DNA from 3 places in the Glutamicibacter sp. TV12E genome. Region 3 is predicted to be linked to each of the others. Evidence: riboswitches for the same ligand, from Rfam matches in the RefSeq annotation. Region 3 holds a riboswitch; each other region holds the start of a gene.

Region 1 (3,200 bases), 150 kb from region 3:
GTGATGTGGATTTGCGGCATCATGCTGGGCTTGGCCACCGTTGCCTGTGTAATCCGCGTGGCCAAGGGCCCGTCGATTCTCGACCGCGTTCTCGCACTGGACGTGATGCTGCTGATCATCTCCGTGGCGCTGTGCCTGGAGATGGTCTACAACCGGCACACCGACTACCTGCTCTTCGTCATTGCCGCTTGCACGTTGGGCTTCATCGGCTCGGTCACCGTTTCGCGCTACGTTTCTGACCAGAGGAATGCCTGATGGAGATGTTCGTGGATATTCTCGTGGCAGTACTGCTGATTGCCGGTTGCCTCATGTCACTGATTGCCGGTATTGGCCTGCTGACCTTTCCCGACATGCTCACCCGCATGCATGCCGCAACCAAGCCCCAGGTCCTCGGGTTCTTGCTGGTCTTCACCGGGCTGGCGATTCAGCTGCGCAGCTGGGCTGTGGTTCCCGTGCTCTTCTTGGCATGGGGAATGCAGTTGTTGACCGCACCGGTCTCGGCTCATATGATCGGGCGCTCCGGCTACCGCACCAAGCACGCTGCCAAGGACTCGCTCTATGCCGATGAGCTCAAGCAGATTGTGGACAAGACCAGCAGTGCCCCGCCCACCGGAACCTTCGATGCAACCTCGGGTGCAACCGGAAAATCTGAAGACTAGGACAACAACACAGCACGGGCATCCCGCCGACGGCGGGATGCCCGTGCTGTGTGCGCTACTTGCTAAAGCGTGCGACTACCTTGTTGCTACCGCGGTCTGCCAGCACCTGAATGGTGGCTGCCACGATGGCCGAGAAGATCGCAAATCCGAGAGCCTGGCGCAGCGAAGCCTCGGCGGCTTCTTCGCTTCCCTTACGGGGTGCCTTGTTTCCGGTGAAACCCTTCCACAGCTGGTCAACCAGCTTGCTGCCGACAAAACCGGCGCCAATGGAAATACCCGTGGTGGCAAGTTTCTGCACTGTATTCATTTTGCCCTCGTTTCAACGTCGTGACTTATCGTTCCTCTGCCCAGCATACCTGCGGTATGGTAGGTGGGCAGTAATTTTCCGACAGGGGAGCGTCAGACTTCGAAACTGGAGTCGCAAGACGCTGAGAGTGCGATAGATCGCAGACCCTCGAACCTGCTCCGGCTAGTACCGGCGAAGGAAGTCGAGCATCTCGGATGCGGACCGGGACCATTGTGCCCTGAATCCGTACATCTCCCCTCCTTGATATAGGAGGACCACCAATGAAGCAATCAGCAGCAAATCAGCGTTCTGGCTGGCGCGTCGTAGACATCGTCACTGCATCGGTCATCGCAGTCGCCTCGGGCGTCATCTTCTGGGCCTGGGGCGCAGGCTATGGGCTGTTCTCGCTGGCCTTTGCGGCCTTCCCTCCCGCGGCAGCACTGCTCACCGGCGTTTGGCTCTTCCCCGCGGTGCTTGGCGCGCTGATTATCCGCAAGCCCGGCGCGGCCCTGTATTGCGAGCTGCTGGCAGCGGTGGTCGAAGCGCTGCTCGGTTCGCATTATGGCCTGACCGTGCTGCTGTCCGGCCTGGTCCAAGGCCTGGGTGCCGAAGTGGTCTTTGCCGCGTTCCGCTACCGCAAGTGGAATTTGGGCGTGGCATTGCTTGCCGGGCTCTTCTCTGGACTTTTCGCCGGTATTTCCGAGGCCTACATCATGGCCTACTACGTTGAATACACCCCGGCGCTGAAGCTGTTCCACGTGATCGCTACCGGTGTCTCCGGGCTGATTGTTGCAGGCCTGCTGTCCTGGCTGGCAACCCGTGGCCTGGCCAAGACCGGCGCGTTGAGCGCTTTGGCCAGCCGCCGGGCACACCTTGAATCCGGAAAACTGGCCGCGAAATGAGTTCGATGGCCAACACCGGTGCCACGGCACAAACTCGGCGAGGCATCGAGATCATTGCTCGAGGTTTTTGCTGGCAGCACCCGGAACGCTCGCAACCTGCCATCTCGGCATTTGACGTGCAGATCAACTCCGGCGAAAAGGTGCTGCTAATCGGCCCGTCCGGGGCAGGCAAGTCAACCTTGCTCCATGCCCTGGCCGGACTGCTGGAAGTCGATGGGGCCGAGCAGATCGCCGGTCAACTGCTCATCGACGGGTCAGACGCCTTCGCCCGGGAACACCCGGTGGGGCTGATGCAGCAGGACCCGGAGACCCAGGTGGTGCAAAGCCGGGTCGCCGACGACGTGGCCTTTGGCGCCGAAAACCTGGCGGTGGATCCGGCCATCATCCGCCAGAGAATTCCCGAGGCCCTGGACGCGGTGGGGCTGGGCATGCTGCCCATGGACCACCGCACCCAGGAACTGTCCGGCGGGCAAAAGCAGCGCCTGGCCCTGGCCGGAATCCTGGCCATGCAGCCTGGGCTGATGCTGCTTGATGAACCCACCGCCAACGTCGACCCGGAAGGCATCGGGCCATTGCGCGATGCGGTGCTCAACGCCGCCCGGCTCAGCGGCGCCACGCTGATCGTGGTCGAGCACCGGCTGGATGCGTGGGCAGAACATATGGATCGAGTCATCGTCCTCGAACCAGGCGGCGGCATCGCCCACGACCTGGACCCGCAGCGGCTCATTGACGATGAAGACCTGCGTGCAGAGCTTTCGGAGGCCGGAGTGTGGGTGCCAGGCTATTCGCCACAGGTCCGACCGGCGAGCCCCCGGCCCGGGGCGCTGCTTCTGGAAGCCGCCGAGCTGGTCAGCGCCCGCAGCGGGCAAGCGCCCCGGACCCAAACGGTGAATCTGGCGGTGAGCGCTGGAACGGCGACGGTTATCCGCGGCGAGAATGGCGCCGGGAAATCCACCTTGGCACTGACCTTGGGCGGTTTGCTGGAACCGGCACAGGGAGCCTTGCAGGCTTCCGACGCGCTGGCCAACGGCCTGGGGAAATCACCATTCAGCTGGCGGGCAGGAGCCCTGATCGGCCGGATAGGGTCGGTGTTCCAGGAACCCGAACACCAATTTGTCACCCAGAGCGTGCGCGAAGAATTGGCTTTTGCGCCGCTGCGGGCCAAGGCAAGCGGCGGCCACGAGCTGAAGTACGAAGCGCAGCAGGTTGATGCCCTGGTCGAGTCGCTGCTGCAGCGTTTGGGCTTGCAGCATCTGGCCGAAGCTAATCCCTTTACTCTTTCGGGAGGGGAGAAACGCCGGTTGTCGGTGGGCACCGTGTTGGCCGCGGCCCCCGATGTGCTGATCCTGGACG
Region 2 (3,200 bases), 1.5 Mb from region 3:
ATGGCATCGTGTTCGCCCTTGGTCATCCAAGCCCCGTATTTCGCTTTGACCTGAGTCTGTCGTGAGACGTATTCGCAGCGGAAACTCTTGTTGGGCGGAAGCCATGATGCGGCGTCCTTGTCGCCTTTAGCCGCGTTGGTCGGCCCATCCGAGGCCATGAGGTTAAGCGGGTCATTGGCGAATTCGAAACGAGCTTCCTGGTCCCAGCGCTGTGCACCCTTTTGCCACGCATCTGACAAAGCAACAACGTGGTCAATCTGAACCGCGGTGCTTGTTTTCTGGCCCCGAACAAATTTGATGGTGGTGTTGGTATACGGGTCGTGGAAGGTTCCGCTGAGCACTACGCAAGGCTTCGACGCTGATTTGTATTTCACGTGTTCCAAGTCGCGAGCCAGGATGTCATTGCGGGCGTCGCAACCGTTGCGGTCCGGATCCTTCCATCCCTTGCTGAACTTTTCCCGTTCGTAGCCAGTCTTGGGGGCGCGGCCCTTCACGTCGATATCCGCGAGCAATTCAAGCGAGTCAGCGTAGCTGGCGCGTTGCCCCGCACTGTTGTAGGTAGTGTCAGCCTGTGCGTCGGGAACTCGATACTGCTCGATGGAATCAAGAGTTGAGCATCCAGTGAGGGCAAGGGATGAAGCGATGAGTGCAAATGAGATTGCGCGGCGCAGCAGCTGCATGCGGAAGTACGACTCCTAGGAAAGCGACAGTTGGCAAGGGGGTAGGCCCTTAGGAAACTATATGAAGTGGGGTGGACCATTTAGCCGCGTCTAGGCCGTGTTTTAGTGTGAGATCCGTGTGGGCCTGTGTAGTTGACCATTTCATGATCTGATAAAAATCATGGTTCTTTTGTTTGACATGCATTGTTTAAATCAGATTAATAACATAAGGTCGAGTAAACTATTTCATCCTCGTTCGTATTGGAGCGCTCATGAAGAGGAGCCTGACGCTGGCCCTGGTTGCGCTGCTCGGGCTTTGCTCCTGTACCACCCCAGTTTCGCAATTGAGGCTCCCGGAAGAACCTGCTCCCGAGACTACTCCGGGAGTCCTCGAAGAAGAGATAGCGGAAGACACTATCGAAAGTATCGATGGCATCGCGGAATTCTTCCCGCCGATGATCGCCTTTGCCGCTGCTATCAGAGGAGAAGGTGGGCTAGTCGGCTCACTAGAAGATCCGGGTGCGGAATTCTTTGAAGAGAACGGGTTCAGCTCTGGGTCGGGATCATCGAATACCTATCAGCTAAATGAGGCAGGGGATATTCAGACAGAGCCTCTGATCGTCTCTACCTCGGCGGGACAGAAAAATCTGCTCCAGTTCGCTTGCCAAGGAGTGGGATTCGTCCGTATCAAGGCTGTTAAAGATGACGAGGTTGTCGCCGAAGATTCCCTGCAGTGTGCGATCCCTGCTAACGATTTGAGCATGGAATTCACTGTTCCAGATGGCGGTGAAGTTTGGATTGTCCAAGAACCAAGTGCTGATACGCGCGGGGTTCATGAAGTAATGTTCTACAGCTAAGCCGTGCGTGTGCTACTAATGGGAGCAGTGACACGGGGTGCCGCAGGGCGGCTGAGAGAACACCCGTTGAACCTGATCCAGTTAGTACTGGCGAAGGGAATGTCCTGGATTCTGCGTATGTGTGCACCTGAAGTGCTTGAACCGTCCGCGTCTTTGGTCAAAATCCATTCGCCAACAGACGCCGTCAAGGAGTTCAAACAAGATGAGCACGGACACCCAATCACCAGCAACCCCCATTGCCCTTCCACTTGAAGAGCAGGTTATTCTTGTCACCGGCGGAGCCCGAGGGCTCGGTGCCGCCATCAGCAAGGCCTTCCTAGCTGCTGGAGCGAAAGTCGTCATCAATTACAGCACTTCGGAACAAGCAGCCAATGATCTCGTTGCGCTCTACCCGAACGATGCAGTAGCCATTAAGGCTGATGTTCGCAACGAATCTGCGCTCAAGTCGATGGTGGTTGAAGCCGAAGATCATTTTGGGCAGCCGGTGACTACTCTGGTGAACAATGCCTTGGTGGATTTCTCCTTTAACGGCGATGCCCGCTCCACCGCCGAAGCGATTTCGGCAACAGAGCTCAGCGCCCAGTTCGCCGGATCGGTGCTGGCTCCCGTGGCTGCCATCCAGGCTGTCCTGCCTGGAATGCGGCAAACAAGGTTTGGACGCATCATCAATATCGGCACTAACCTATTCCAGCACCCGGTGGTTCCGTACCATGACTACACCGCCACAAAAGCTGCGCTGCTGTCCCTGACCCGTACCTTCGCTGATGATCTTGGGCCTGAAGGAATCAACATCAACATGGTTTCTGGCGGGCTCTTGCGCACCACCGACGCCTCGGCTGCGACCCCCGAGGCAGTATTCGACTTGATTGCCTCGGGAACGCCATTGCGTCGAGTCACCACTCCAGCGGAACTGGCCGATACCGTCCTGTTTTTCGCTTCCCCGCTCTCACGTGGGGTGACAGGTCAGAACCTTATCGTGGATGGCGGGCTGGTGAAGGGATGAGCCAGAAGAAACAAGTACATCTGAATCTGTTCCTTTACGGCGTCGGGCACCACCAAGCGGCCTGGCGTGCTGAGGACTCGGCAGCCGAAGAGCTTCCCGGTACCCAGTACTACATTAAGCTGGCTCAGCTGGCTGAGAAGGGGCTGCTGGACGCGGTGTTCTTCGCCGATGGCCAAGCGGTGTCATCCTCAGCTGCGCAGGCCGGTCCCACCTGGTTCTTTGAGCCGGTGACGCTGTTGTCGGCGATCAGCCAATGCACCACGAATATCGGACTGGTCTGCACCATCTCGGCCAGCTTCTACTCTCCCTTCCACGCGGCACGCATGCTGGGCAGCTTGCAGCATTTGTCCAACGGGCGGGCCGGCATCAATGTGGTGACGAGCATGTGGGATACCGAAGCGCAGAACCATTCGCTCGCCGAACTGCCTGCGCACGCGCAGCGATATGGCAGAGCCGCAGAATTCATTGATGTCTTGCGCAAGTTGTGGGGATCCTATCCGCATCAAGCAGTCCAGATTGACCGTGGCGGAAACTTCACCGATACGCAATTGCTTCAAGAAATCAATCACGAAGACGAGCACTTCTCGGTGCGAGGTCCCTTGAATATGCCCAACTCAGTTCATGGCGAGCCTGTCATGTTCCAAGCAGGCTCCTCGCCAGCTGGCCGCGAACTGGCAGCAG
Region 3 (3,200 bases):
GCCGTAGCCACCAAGCTTGATATGCAGATGCAGCGACTGCATACAGAGGTTCATGGCCACGACGCCAACGACGAAAACGCTAACGGGCAAGAAGTAGACGCGGAAGTAATACAAGGACTGCTCATGCTTGCCAAGGAAGCTTCAACTGGCAAGGAGCACCGCGACAAGGGCGCAACCCAGTAGCGATAGCCCAAAAATAGAGCTAGGCCTCCGAGCGAAAGACTATTTCGTTCGGTGGCCTTGCTCGTTACAGATATTTTCAGAAACGAAAAAGCCCCGAAATCCAAGGATTTCGGGGCAAAATCTGTAGCGGCGCCGGGACTCGATCCCGGGACCTCACGATTATGAGTCGTGCGCTCTAACCAGCTGAGCTACGCCGCCACAAGTGAGAAGCAATCCAGTAGAAGCCAAGAAAGCTTCTCACTCAGAGCCCCCTGCCGGAATCGATCCGGCGACCTCGTTCTTACCAAGAACGCGCTCTACCACTGAGCTAAGGGGGCAACGAGTAAATACTCTACACGGATTCGCGCACAAACAAAAATCGGCGTTCAACCCTCTAATTCGACACCAGTCGGGAGAATAACCACTAGTCAGATTCGGTTATTGGCGATTTAGACACTCACGCGGCACAACCAATGGCACAAAAGTGCTTTGGTGACGATGCTCACTGAGGGGAATTTGGTGATCAGCCTGCAATTATCCGCCCCCTTAATTCACTTCTAATTTGCATGGCAAGCAAGCCCGGCACCCTTCAAACACAGCAGGAATGCTGCAACGGCTCCGGGTGCGAATGGGCAAGCCCCAAGAACGCCCCTAATGCGGTCGGAAGAGCCAGAATAAATCGATGATCCCTGTGGCGCCAATAGACTTTTCCCCTGATCGGATACTGGTGCCTGGAAAACTTCCGCAGGCAGTGACCCACCGCCCGCATTCCGGGCTTGAGTAGTACGCTTGTGACCTCAGCTACAAATCCATTCAGGATTTTGCAAACGTCAGAAACCTGTGTAGAGTATTTACTCGTTGCCCCCTTAGCTCAGTGGTAGAGCGCGTTCTTGGTAAGAACGAGGTCGCCGGATCGATTCCGGCAGGGGGCTCGAAATAAGAGAGACAATCTGATTGCAGATTGTCTCTCTTTTCGTTTACCCAGAACTTTTATTCTGGACCGAATATGGCCAGAATTTCATCCTCGCTTCGCAAAAAACATTTCGCTGGCCGATCGTCACCTTGTGGACTGTTTGCCTCCGATAGAAATTTTCGTGCTAGTGTCATCTGCGACCACACGGGAGCCCCATGGCAAGGGCTGAGATCGGACTGCAGCTGTCCGCGACCGTTGAACCTGTCCGGGTAATGCCGGCGAAGGAAGTGAGTTTCTCAATGGAACAATTTGAACAGCATTCCGCCCACTCTCTCGCGTTCCGCGAAGCCGATGGGATTTCAGTTCCGGTTACGCAGATCCTGCTTGCGGACTCCCCCAATGGCCAGCCCAACGAGCCGGTGGTTGTGTATCGCACCAGCGGGCCGGGAAGCGAACCAACGCAGGGACTGAAACCGTTTCGGGAATCTTGGATACTTGAGCGTGGAGACGTGCAGCGATATGCGGGACGCGAGCGGAACCTGCATGACGATGGGCGTTCAGCGGTCCGCCGCGGTACTGCCAGCGATGAGTGGGCTGGACGTTCCGCTCAGCCGCTCAAGGCCGTAGACGGGGCAGCAGTGACTCAAATGCACTACGCTCGTGCTGGAGTCATCACCCCGGAAATGCGCTATGTAGCATTGCGCGAAGAATGCAATGTAGAGCTGGTGCGCAGCGAGCTTGCCGCCGGACGAGCGATCATCCCCTCGAATATCAACCACCCTGAATCCGAACCGATGATCATCGGCAAAGCGTTTCTCGTAAAGATCAATGCGAATATCGGCAATTCAGCAGTGACCAGCTCCATCGCTGAAGAAGTCTCCAAATTGCAGTGGGCCACCAAATGGGGCGCAGACACTGTCATGGACCTTTCGACCGGCGACGACATCCACACCACCCGCGAATGGATCATTCGAAATTCGCCGGTCCCCATCGGCACCGTGCCGATCTACCAGGCACTGGAAAAGGTCAATGGCGAAGCGAACGCCCTGACCTGGGAGATTTTCCGGGACACCGTCATTGAGCAATGCGAGCAGGGCGTGGACTACATGACCATCCATGCCGGCGTGCTCTTGCGCTATGTCCCGCTGACAGCCAACCGCGTCACCGGAATCGTTTCGCGCGGCGGATCCATCATGGCCGGATGGTGCCTGGCTCATCACCAGGAGAATTTCCTCTACACGCACTTTGACGAGCTGTGTGAAATCTTTGCGCAGTACGACGTGGCCTTCTCATTGGGCGACGGGCTGCGTCCGGGATGCATTGCCGACGCCAATGATGCGGCCCAATTCGCCGAACTTGATACCCTTGCCGAATTGACCAAGCGCGCGTGGAAGTACGATGTTCAGGTGATGGTGGAAGGACCGGGGCACATCCCTTTCCACATGGTCCGCGAGAACGTGGAACGCCAACAGGAACTGTGCGACGGCGCGCCCTTCTATACGCTAGGCCCGTTGGTCACCGATGTCGCACCCGGCTACGATCACATCACCAGCGCCATTGGCGCCACCGAAATCGCCCGTTATGGCACCGCCATGCTTTGCTATGTCACGCCCAAGGAACATCTGGGATTGCCTAATCGCGATGATGTGAAAACCGGTGTGATTACCTACAAGATTGCAGCACATGCCGCAGATCTGGCCAAGGGGCATCCTGGGGCCACCGCCCGCGACGACGCGCTGAGCAAGGCTCGCTTCGAGTTCCGCTGGAACGACCAGTTCTCGCTGAGCCTGGACCCTGTCACGGCGCAGGAATTCCATGATGAGACGTTGCCTGCGGAACCTGCCAAGACGGCCCACTTCTGCTCGATGTGCGGCCCGAAGTTCTGTTCCATGCGCATCTCCCAGGACATTCGCGACGAGTACGGCTCAGCGGAAGCGCAAGCTGCGTTGGCGGGCATGGCGCAGAAGAGCCGGGAGTTCGTAGAAAGCGGCGGAAAAGTCTATCTCGGCGATGAGATTCCGGTAGGCAGTACCGCCCCGTAGAGCTAGAGCTGCGGCCCCTATTGTTGTGGAAACGATAATGCCCCTGGATCAAGCCTTTCGGCTTAATCCAGGGGCATTATGCT

What was found. A riboswitch is a leader RNA that binds a small molecule or an ion and turns the genes downstream of it on or off. The one in region 3 is predicted to bind thiamine pyrophosphate.
Region 1: another riboswitch for thiamine pyrophosphate. It lies ahead of ACT7DV_RS10595 (ECF transporter S component); the one in region 3 lies ahead of thiC (phosphomethylpyrimidine synthase ThiC).
Region 2: another riboswitch for thiamine pyrophosphate. It lies ahead of ACT7DV_RS04000 (3-oxoacyl-ACP reductase); the one in region 3 lies ahead of thiC (phosphomethylpyrimidine synthase ThiC).

The regions. Positions count from the first base shown of each region.
Region 1 covers NZ_JBQVVF010000001.1:2,263,999-2,267,198, forward strand. The annotation lists gene ACT7DV_RS10580 (monovalent cation/H+ antiporter complex subunit F) at 1-255, shown strand, start outside; gene mnhG (monovalent cation/H(+) antiporter subunit G) at 255-659, shown strand; gene ACT7DV_RS10590 (DUF4235 domain-containing protein) at 715-966, opposite strand; TPP riboswitch at 1,040-1,163, shown strand; gene ACT7DV_RS10595 (ECF transporter S component) at 1,227-1,847, shown strand; gene ACT7DV_RS10600 (ATP-binding cassette domain-containing protein) at 1,844-3,200, shown strand, end outside.
Region 2 covers NZ_JBQVVF010000001.1:878,820-882,019, reverse strand. The annotation lists gene ACT7DV_RS04010 (HNH endonuclease family protein) at 1-680, opposite strand, end outside; gene ACT7DV_RS04005 (hypothetical protein) at 932-1,516, shown strand; TPP riboswitch at 1,540-1,633, shown strand; gene ACT7DV_RS04000 (3-oxoacyl-ACP reductase) at 1,719-2,519, shown strand; gene ACT7DV_RS03995 (NtaA/DmoA family FMN-dependent monooxygenase) at 2,516-3,200, shown strand, end outside.
Region 3 covers NZ_JBQVVF010000001.1:2,418,905-2,422,104, reverse strand. The annotation lists gene ACT7DV_RS11335 (GTP pyrophosphokinase) at 1-183, shown strand, start outside; tRNA gene ACT7DV_RS11330 (tRNA-Met) at 308-381, opposite strand; tRNA gene ACT7DV_RS11325 (tRNA-Thr) at 429-500, opposite strand; tRNA gene ACT7DV_RS11320 (tRNA-Thr) at 1,023-1,094, shown strand; TPP riboswitch at 1,270-1,379, shown strand; gene thiC (phosphomethylpyrimidine synthase ThiC) at 1,375-3,117, shown strand.